One region of the Pseudoalteromonas sp. SWYJZ19 genome, then DNA from elsewhere that is predicted to be linked to it. Evidence: predicted binding sites of a transcription regulator. Region 1 holds the regulator's gene; each other region holds the start of a gene.
The links. The regulator LexA, encoded in region 1, represses DNA repair genes until DNA is damaged. The targets are predictions, from matches to a motif close to TACTGTATNNNNATACAGTA.
Positions count from the first base shown of each region.

Region 2: the regulator LexA is predicted to act here: its motif matches at 1,862-1,881, upstream of ruvC (crossover junction endodeoxyribonuclease RuvC).
Region 3: the regulator LexA is predicted to act here: its motif matches at 1,210-1,229, upstream of I6F45_RS09695 (YebG family protein).

Region 1 covers NZ_JADYXI010000019.1:80,851-84,137, reverse strand. The annotation lists gene I6F45_RS16875 (hypothetical protein) at 1-282, opposite strand, end outside; gene I6F45_RS16870 (hypothetical protein) at 596-976, shown strand; gene I6F45_RS16865 (PaaI family thioesterase) at 977-1,417, opposite strand; gene lexA (transcriptional repressor LexA) at 1,585-2,202, shown strand; gene coxB (cytochrome c oxidase subunit II) at 2,686-3,287, shown strand, end outside.
Region 2 covers NZ_JADYXI010000014.1:93,484-96,770, forward strand. The annotation lists gene ruvB (Holliday junction branch migration DNA helicase RuvB) at 1-661, opposite strand, end outside; gene ruvA (Holliday junction branch migration protein RuvA) at 669-1,286, opposite strand; gene ruvC (crossover junction endodeoxyribonuclease RuvC) at 1,289-1,813, opposite strand; gene I6F45_RS14530 (ABC transporter permease) at 1,944-3,287, opposite strand, start outside.
Region 3 covers NZ_JADYXI010000008.1:1,712-4,998, reverse strand. The annotation lists gene putP (sodium/proline symporter PutP) at 1-567, shown strand, start outside; gene I6F45_RS09695 (YebG family protein) at 841-1,158, opposite strand; gene I6F45_RS09690 (ComEA family DNA-binding protein) at 1,471-1,767, shown strand; gene I6F45_RS09685 (DUF6170 family protein) at 1,792-2,094, opposite strand; gene dsbB (disulfide bond formation protein DsbB) at 2,096-2,614, opposite strand; gene fadR (fatty acid metabolism transcriptional regulator FadR) at 3,158-3,287, shown strand, end outside.

The sequences.
Region 1 (3,287 bases):
TTTATTTATTACTGTAATTATAGGTGTGGTTAAAAAGTTCTCAAAAATTATTTGTGTTGGATTAACCACCTGAGGTGCAATATCGTTAAGGGAGGCAATATAATCAGCCTGCGTAAATGGGTTATTAAGAGTACGTGTTGCAAGATGCTCCCCATGAACTTTATCAAGAGGAATAGCGCTCATGACTAAACCGCCTAATAGCCAAGCTAAAATTTGTAATGTGAGCAAATAACCGAGCCATTTATGTAACTTGCGAGCATACTTAAATATTTTTTTATTCATGTTTTAGTCTTATTATTTTTAGAGGCTAGTTTATTACATTAATGGGATTAGTTACTGCGACATTTTGTCGCAGTTTAAACTATAGCTTACTGTAATCATTTAAAAATAAAAAAGATTACACTTAAATTGCTAACATGACTTATTTGTTTAATTGAGCTGAGTGTTTGATATCCAGCTAGCTTTAAACGCTAAAAAATACTTAAAAGCTGCGAAATATCTATATAAAGTGGTTAATAGAGCATAGTTGATTTGGTATAACGGTAAAACTGCGTTAAAGTTTGCAATGAAATTATTAGAGGATAAATACGAAACGATGTCGGAAATTCAATTTTTAAATGTAGATCTTGAGCTTGAATCAAAGCAAGATATTAGTTTGCTAGTGGCAGACTTGAAAAAAGTCGCGACGATTTTACATTATGACAAAGACGAATACCGTCAATTAGCGCGTATTGAAGCAACAGGTATAGTAAACACGCCTGACAAAGCAATAAACCATATATGTGAGCTTATTGAATCGTGTTCGCGTAACGCGCTAAAGCAATGGTTAAGCTGTTCACGTAGAACGTTTGATATTGGTTTTGAATCAGGCACTTCCCCTAAGTGCTTTAATCAAGCCTTAGATGCAGATACATTACTACGTATATCTGCGATTGGTGCGGGTATGGAAATTACAATTTACCCAATCGAAAAGTAACTATCTTCGCTCTACGACTGCTGCGGTCATTTTTGATACGCAGCACAGCTCATTGCGGCTATTTGTAATTTTTATTTCCCACACTGAACTACGTTTGCCAATATGAAACGCTCTTGCCGTTGCTGTTAAAGTGCCGTTGCGAGATGCTTTTAAATGACTTGCGCTAATTTCCTGCCCCACGCAGTAAAATTTTGTAAAATCGACAACAAAGTTAGCTGCATAGCTGGCAACTGTTTCGGCAAGTACAACGTTAGCACCGCCGTGAACCATTCCCATTGGGTTATGATGCTCAGGAATTGCCGGCATAGTGGCTACTAAGTAATCATCACCAATTTCAGTGACTTCTATTCCCATGGTTTTCATTAATGTTCCTTGGCCATCAATGCCTTGTTCTAACTGCTTGCACAGCTCTAAAGTGATGGGCTGGTACCAAATACTCATAATGACTCCTTTGCTTTTTTAATCATTTATAAACCTAGCGTTAGTTATATCCCTAAAATGTACACAAGTGAAATTACTTTGGCTATTTTAAGGCTTAATTTAAATTTGCGATTTTTATTTAACTGTATATACTCACAGTTAAATGTACTGTATGGAAAACCAGTTGTATGCGACCATTAACGAACCGCCAAGCTCAAATACTCGAACTAATTAAAGTTTTTATTAAAGACACTGGTATGCCTCCTACACGTGCTGAAATAGCGCAAACATTAGGTTTTAAAAGTGCCAATGCTGCTGAAGAACATTTAAAAGCACTTGCTAAAAAAGGCGCAATTAAAATGAAACCAGGTGCAAGCCGTGGTATTCAGTTAATTGAAGAAGAAGAGCCAGAACAATTAGGTTTACCGCTTATAGGGCGTGTTGCTGCTGGTTCACCTATTTTGGCGCAAGAGCACGTTGAAAGTCACTGCAAAATCGATCCATTAATGTTTAAACCGGCTGCAGATTTTTTACTACGCGTTAACGGTATGAGCATGAAAGATATTGGTATTATGGATGGTGATTTACTTGCTGTACATCGTACTCAAACCGCTGAAAACGGGCAAGTTGTTGTTGCCCGCCTAGACGAAGACGTAACTGTAAAACGTCTTGAGAAAGCGGGTCGTAAAGTATTACTTCATGCTGAAAACGACGATTTTGAATCTATTGAAGTAGATCTTGAGAATGAGTCTTTTAATATTGAAGGCTTAGCCGTTGGCGTTATAAGAAACGCTGATTGGATGTGACTTTAAAAATAGCTTTTAAACAAGCAGTTTTATAAATGCGTACTAATTAGTACGCATTTTCTGTTTTAAATTCGCACTAAAAATAGGGCATAAATAGCTCACTGACAATTTAAGCTGTAAACTTTTTTGCACTTATATTTTCCCCCTCCGAATGCGTTAAACCCCTTTGTTTTGCTCATCTTTTGAACTTCCTGTTACCTAGTTGGTTACTGATTTTTTATTAATTACTCAATATCACCTGATTGTTTTTTATACTAAAACTTGCTTGTTGTTCATTTTTTAGCTAATTATTAATGTGCTGAGCTAATAATAACTCACAGCTTTTTAGTTTTGAGAACACACAATATACACAAACCCGTTGTTGGCGCAGCAAAACCAATCAATATTAAATGAGATTGACTAAAAAAATAAAAATAACGAATTGGCGTTTAAGCCGTATGCCTCTTCGCTTTGCATTCGCAATAGCATCAAAGGAGCCGTCACATGGGTAAACTGACCTCTACCTTGTGGCTTATATTATGTGTTTTTTCGCACCCAGTTTTGGCTAACAGCCAATACAATATGCGCAAAGGCGTAACCGATATAAGCAATAATGTATATCAGCTGCACATGACCATATTTATAATATGTTGTGTGATTGGGGTGATAGTGTTCGCAATTATGTTTTGGGCACTTATTCATCACCGTAAATCTAAAGGGGCTGTACCTGCCCAATTTCACGAAAGCACTAAAGTAGAAATACTTTGGACTGCAATCCCGTTTGTTATTTTAATTGCTATGGCAGTACCAGCCACTAAAACCCTAATTGCAATGGAAGATGCCAGCAAAGCTGATCTCACTATTAAAATTACAGGCTCGCAATGGAAATGGCATTATGAATATATGGGTGAAGATGTAGAGTTTTACTCTATTTTATCTACCCCGCAAGATGAAATCGCGAATCTTGCAGATAAAAATCCTAACTACTTACTTGAGGTTGATAAGCCTCTCGTACTGCCAATAAATCAAAAAGTACGATTTTTAATGACTTCTGACGATGTTATTCACTCTTGGTGGGTACCTGATTTTGCAGTTAAAAAAGATGC
Region 2 (3,287 bases), on a different contig from region 1:
GTGGTGTACCACGTGAACGTTGTGCAATTTCGGTTGCGCCGTCGTCACACATTTCTAAACCAAGATAATGTGCAGAGCGCCCTACTATATGTGATAAATCCTCTACAGAATAAAACTCTAATCGCTGCACAATACCAAAACGGTCACGTAGTGGCGATGTAAGTGAGCCTGCTCGCGTAGTGGCACCAATAAGCGTAAATGCAGGTAAGTCTAATTTAATAGAACGCGCAGCTGGGCCTTCACCAATCATTATATCAAGCTGGTAGTCTTCCATTGCTGGATACAGTATTTCTTCAACTTGCGGGCTTAGCCTGTGTATTTCATCGATAAACAGTACATCGCCTTCTTCTAAATTAGTAAGTAACGCAGCTAAATCGCCTGCTTTTTCAAGTACAGGGCCGGATGTTGTTTTAATACTTACGTGTAATTCGTTGGCAACGATATTTGCAAGCGTGGTTTTACCTAGCCCTGGTGGGCCAAATATTAATAAATGATCGAGCGCTTCACCACGGGTTCGCGCAGCTTCAATAAAAATTTCCATTTGCTGCTTAACATGAGGCTGGCCTCTGTAGTCGGCTAAAAGTTTTGGTCTTATTGCACGATCTATAGAGTCTTCATTTGTTTTTTCAGTCGCATCAATTAAGCGATCCGCTTCAATCATGGGTTACTCACAACATTGATTTTAAAGATTCTCTAATAAGAACCTCAGTAGACATATCGGGTTTGCTTATCGATTTTACTGCTTTTTGGGCTTGTGGCAATTTATAACCTAATGCAAGCAGTGCCGATACGGCATCATCGGCTGCGTTATTAGCTATTGTCGCATCGCTCATTGGCTCTATTACTGCGCTGTCGCTAAATGGCGTAAATAAATCATTACCCCAATCTTTTAATCTGTCTTTCATTTCGAGTACTAAACGCTCGGCTGTTTTTTTACCTACACCCGGTAATTTAACTAGCGACGTTGAGTCTTCGTTATTTACACAGCTTACAAATTGCTTTGCCGACATGCCCGATAAAATAGCTAAGCCAAGTTTTGGACCAACGCCATTTGCTTTTAATAGCTCTCTAAACAAGGCGCGTTCAACTTTATTATTAAAACCAAATAATAATTGAGCATCTTCACGCACTACAAAGTGGGTGTAAACAATCGCGTTTTCACCAATTTTTGGTAAATCGTAAAAACAGGTCATTGGCATTTGTACTTCGTAACCGACACCACTTACTTCGAGTAATATTTCTGGTGGCTGTTTTTCGACTAAAATACCATTTAAGCGGCCTATCATAGTTATTTCCTTAAACGTCCTCTAACGATTTTGCTTGCGCTACCCGCTAGTTTAATTAAATTTTGTTCTGAGTGAGCGTGGCAAATCGCAATAGCAAGTGCATCAGCTGCATCGGCCTGTGGCGTACCTGGTAGTTTTAAAATATTTTTTACCATGTGTTGCACTTGAGTTTTATCAGCGCCACCGTTACCTACTACTGCTTGCTTAATTTGCCTAGCTGAATATTCAAATACGGGCAAGTCGGCCATTGCAGCGCCAACAATAGCAGCGCCTCTAGCTTGGCCAAGCTTTAAAGCAGAATCGGGGTTATGCGCCATAAATACTTTTTCAATGGCAAAGGTTTCTGGCGAAAACTGCTCAATAAGCTGTGTAATGCCTTGATAGATCATTTTAAGCCTAACCGGAAAAGGATGATCGGCTAACTTAATACAACCACTGCCTAAGTATGTAAATTTAGAACCTTGGTGGGCAACAACGCCATATCCGGTCAAACGTGAACCAGGATCGATCCCTAAAATAATGGCCAAACAGCACTCCATTGTTATTATTTTTAAATTACGCTAATAATGCCAGAGCACTGTATAAATTACCAGTACAAAGAAAAACAAAAATGCCCACGTGTTAGGTGGGCATTTGAAGGAGCATGTTAGTTTAAGCTTACCCTAGGGCACGCACTAATCCTTGGGTATTTTGTTTAAGTGTTCGGGCAATCATTAAATAGCCTAAACCAGCCACAAATACACCGCCAGCTACCGGACCAATAATCCATATATGCGGATGTAACTTACCTGCTAAATCAAACATTTGTTGCTGCACAATTAAAAGCGCTATATCACTAAAAAATGCAGCAACTAAGCCAGCTAAACCGCCGAGTAATAAAAACTCGTACAAGGTCGCGTTTTTAATTAATCGGCTTTTAGCGCCAAGTGTTCGCAGTATTACAATTTCTTGCATACGCTCACCTAAACTAGCTTGCACTTGCGATATAAGTACAAGCGCGCCACACAGCACAACAATTGCAAGTACAAAGCCAATGGCGAGTGATACTTGCGAAATAGTTGTTTGTATTTGCTTAACAAAGTTATCAATATCAATCGCTGTAATAGTAGGGTAAGTACGCAATAACTGGCTAAAGTCACGCTTTTGATCTGGGTTTATACGTACCGACGAAATATACGTTGCCGGAAAATCTGCAAGTACATCTGGGCTTAAAATAATAAAAAAGTTAGGTTTAAGCGTGGCCCAATTAACTTTGCGCACACTGGTGATTTTAGCATCGAACGACTGCGAACCAATTAAAAATGTTAGCGTATCGCCTATCTCAACATCTAAACGCTCAAGCATCGACTCCTCTACTGAGGCTTCAGCCATCGCATTTTCACCAAACCACGTGCCTTGTGTTACTTCATTTTGGTCAGGCACATCTTTAAGCCATGTAAGATTTAGCTCGCGGCCAATACCTGCACGTGCTTCTTCGTCTTTTTTCTCGTTGTCTTGCAGCGATACTGAACGTGCTACCAACTCGCCATTCACCGCATTTACGCGCCCACGAATAGTGGGATAAAACTCTGATACTTGAATATCTTTTTGAGCTAAATATTCATTAATTGGCTCAAGCTCATTTTGCGTAATATTAACTAAAAACGCATTAGGCGCGTCGCTTGGAAGTTGCGACTGCCAATCAGATATCATGTCGTTTTTAAGTACCACTAAAAACAGCAGTAATTTAATCGCTAACGAAAAACTAATTAACTGTACCGCGTTCACATTTGCACGCTTTTGAATAGATGCAATTGCAAGCGACCAACTGTTACCTGGCTTAAGCCCTAATTTTCGACCGCCACCAAATATTAATTTAGATATCAAAAACAACACACCAATTAGCGCAAGCGTTGAGGCAAACAAAATAAGCGTTATTTTTATGTTGTTACTAAATAACCACATTAATAAAAACACAGTTAGCGCACTCATGCCTAAATGCACACGACTTACTGCCAACTT
Region 3 (3,287 bases), on a different contig from region 1:
ACGATTTTCCTAATTCTTTCTGAGTTATTGTTCCACCCACTTATTGCTGGCTTTTTACTAGCTGCAATTTTGGCTGCTATCATGAGTACTATCTCATCGCAATTGCTAGTAAGCTCAAGTTCATTGACTGAAGATTTATATAAAACATTTTTACGTAAAGATGCTAGCGACTTTGAATTAGTTACTGTTGGTAGAATTAGCGTTGCCGTAGTGGCTATGTTTGCTATTTACTTAGCTTACGACAGAGATAGCTCTATTTTAGACCTAGTAAGTAATGCATGGGCAGGCTTTGGTGCTGCTTTCGGTCCATTGGTACTGTTCAGCCTTTACTGGAAACGTATGAATTTTGCCGGTGCGTTATCGGGTATGTTAGTAGGTGCGTTTACAGTGCTTGTTTGGGTTTATGGTCCGTTTACTATTAATGGTGAAAGCTTAAGTAGCTTTATGTACGAAATAGTACCTGGCTTTATTTTATCTAGTATCGCAATTGTTGTTGTTAGCTTAGCTACAAAAGAGCCAGAGCAAAACATTACCGCTTTATTTGATGAAGTAGAGAAAGAGCTTTAAATAGCAATTACTACTCATTTTTGAATGAGTAGTAATTAATACCAATCCGCAATAATACTTAATTATTTTGCGGGCTAATGTGTCGCTACCGGCGTTAAAAAATTATCATTTAGAACAACTAAATATCGAATTTTTTGCCTAGCTATCAACACGTTTTTTTACCCTCAAAATAGATCACTTAATTAAGTGAATTGGTATAATAAAAAAGGGAGCAACTTAGTTGCTCCCTTTTTTATTTAGTTTGTCCCGTCCGAGGAAAGGGCAATCTACGAATTAACTTGCTTTTTTATCGTTGCTATCTTCAATTGATGCAACATTATCTGACTTTTTACTTTTTGTTGGCGCTTTGGCAACAACGGGATCTTTGCCGCCCTTTAATATAGTCATAAAGTCATCTTTGCTTTTCGCTATTTCTAAAGCAAGTGATTCAATTTGTTGCTCACTAAGCGGTACGTCTACCTTTTCTAGCATTAGCTCAAGTGATTCTGCTATATCGAGCATCTTGTCATAAGCATCAGCTTCTTTTTTGGTAGTAAACGTCATACGCTCGACTCCGTTTCGTTCTACAACATATTTAACAACAACAGCCATGATTTCTCCTGCAAAATTGCTTGGCACCGTGGTTTGTAAAAACCATTAGGTTACTGTTTTTATGTACAGTAATGGTTTGTAAGTAAATTTGCAAGCGTGAAGTATTAATTTTTAGGTGTCTTAAATTTGACAAAAAACGGTAACTTTACTTTAGTTAAGCAATCACTTGTTGTACCAGCTGCATTTTCAGGATTTCGGATCATAGTGATAATGCGCTTAGGTACACTTTAAGTGATGAACTTTACAGTTCCTTATTTATTGATTTCCTGAGCAATACTCAAAATTAAGAAAAGAAGAATAAGGGCAAGTTTAATGAAAACGTTAAAAAATTTACTCATCATAAGCTTATTATGCTTACTACCTGCAACTACCGTATATGCACAACTATCGGAAGTAACCAAGCAAATGCCTCAAGTTGAGACAATTAGTATAAATAATGCTGATGCAGATATGCTTGCTAAGCTACCGGGTATAGGTAAGAAAAAAGCGCAGGCAATTGTGGATTATCGTGAAGAAAACGGTGAATTTAAAAGCGTCAGTGATTTATCGCAAGTTAAAGGAATTGGTAAAAAACTATTAGCTAAATTAGAGGGGAAAATTTCACTTTAAAGCTATTAAGTAATAATCAGGGCGCTATGCGCCCTGATTAAATTGTTTTAATGCATCGCTTAAGTGCTTTTTAGCAAAGTTAATTTCAATAGGTGTTGTTAATAGCGGATAGCAAAGCCCACCAAGTATCAAAAACGGGATTAATATCCAACCTTTAAATACCGTGAATATTAAAAATAGTGGACTTAGTAATATTAATTTAATAATACGTAGTAACACTTTATCAGTTGGCGATAACATACTTAACGAAAGTGCTATTACGTCCTGGCGCTTGCGCACTTTTAAGTGTTTAAGATCATCTAATTGGCTTGAAAAAAAGGTAAACATATTAAATCGATTTTTTTGTTATTAAGCGGCTAATCACTAAAGCAAACAAAGTGATTGAGAATAGCGCAAATATAATTTCCATCCAAGCAGGCATGCTCAAACCAATAAACTGCCAATCTATATTTCCACAATCCCCGGTCGCCTGAAAAAAGCTAGGTATCCATTCGTGTAACGGCATAAACGATGGGAAGTTTGGTTCAAACTCACAGCTAAATGCAAAAGGGTCTGTGGTGGTTTGCATATCAATATGCTCGCGAGCTATAAGGTATCCCCAAACACTCGATACACCCCAAATTACATACGCTAATATACGAACTGCTTTGCTCTGTGGTTTAGTCGAACCTACAATGCCTGCACCTAATAAACCCAGTACAGCGGTACGTTGATATATGCACATTATGCAAGGCGCCAATCCCATTTGGTATTGAAAGAAAAGGGCGGTCACTTCAAGTGAAAAAACGATAGCTGTAAATAAAAGCCACGGGGTACGTTGGGTGGGTAATTGCGCAAGCCAGTTCATAAAAATTCCGCGTTTAAATAAGATGTTAGATTATGACCTAGGATAATGTATGCGGCAACAAAAAGGAAAAAAAAGCTACCGAAGTCGCTTTTTATAAGATGAAATTATTGACTACTCAATACAGCCTCAGCAGAGGTTACATGGCGCTCTACTTAGTTCCCATTGATACATAAGCTAAGTTATATCGCTTACTTATACAACATTGGTGCATTGCCTAATCACTTCTTTAAAGTTGCTGTTAGAACGCTCTGTTGCATAGGTGTTCCTTTTTAATGTACTTATGTGTATTAAGTTGATTCAGCTAAGTATGGTGTAAATAAAAATACCAATAATTACAATGTACCTACAATGAATATTGCTCTGTATATTTATACATTGTAGCGATATTAGAAAAACCTAAATTTTATTATTTATTAATCTTTAATTTCTACTCATTTGCTTATTAATATATCTGACTTTACTTGTTAGTTATGCTTCGTCTGGTACAATCAGTCAGTTATTCGTGTAAAACGATGAGTGTTGATTAATTCGAGTGGGAACTGGATGAGAATTTTTAAAGCGAAAAGCCCAGCAGGATTTGCTGAAGAATATATAGTTGAATCTATTTGGAACGGCGATTTCCCTCCAGGTTCAATTCTACCTGCCGAGCGAGAACTTTCAGAGTTAATTGGTG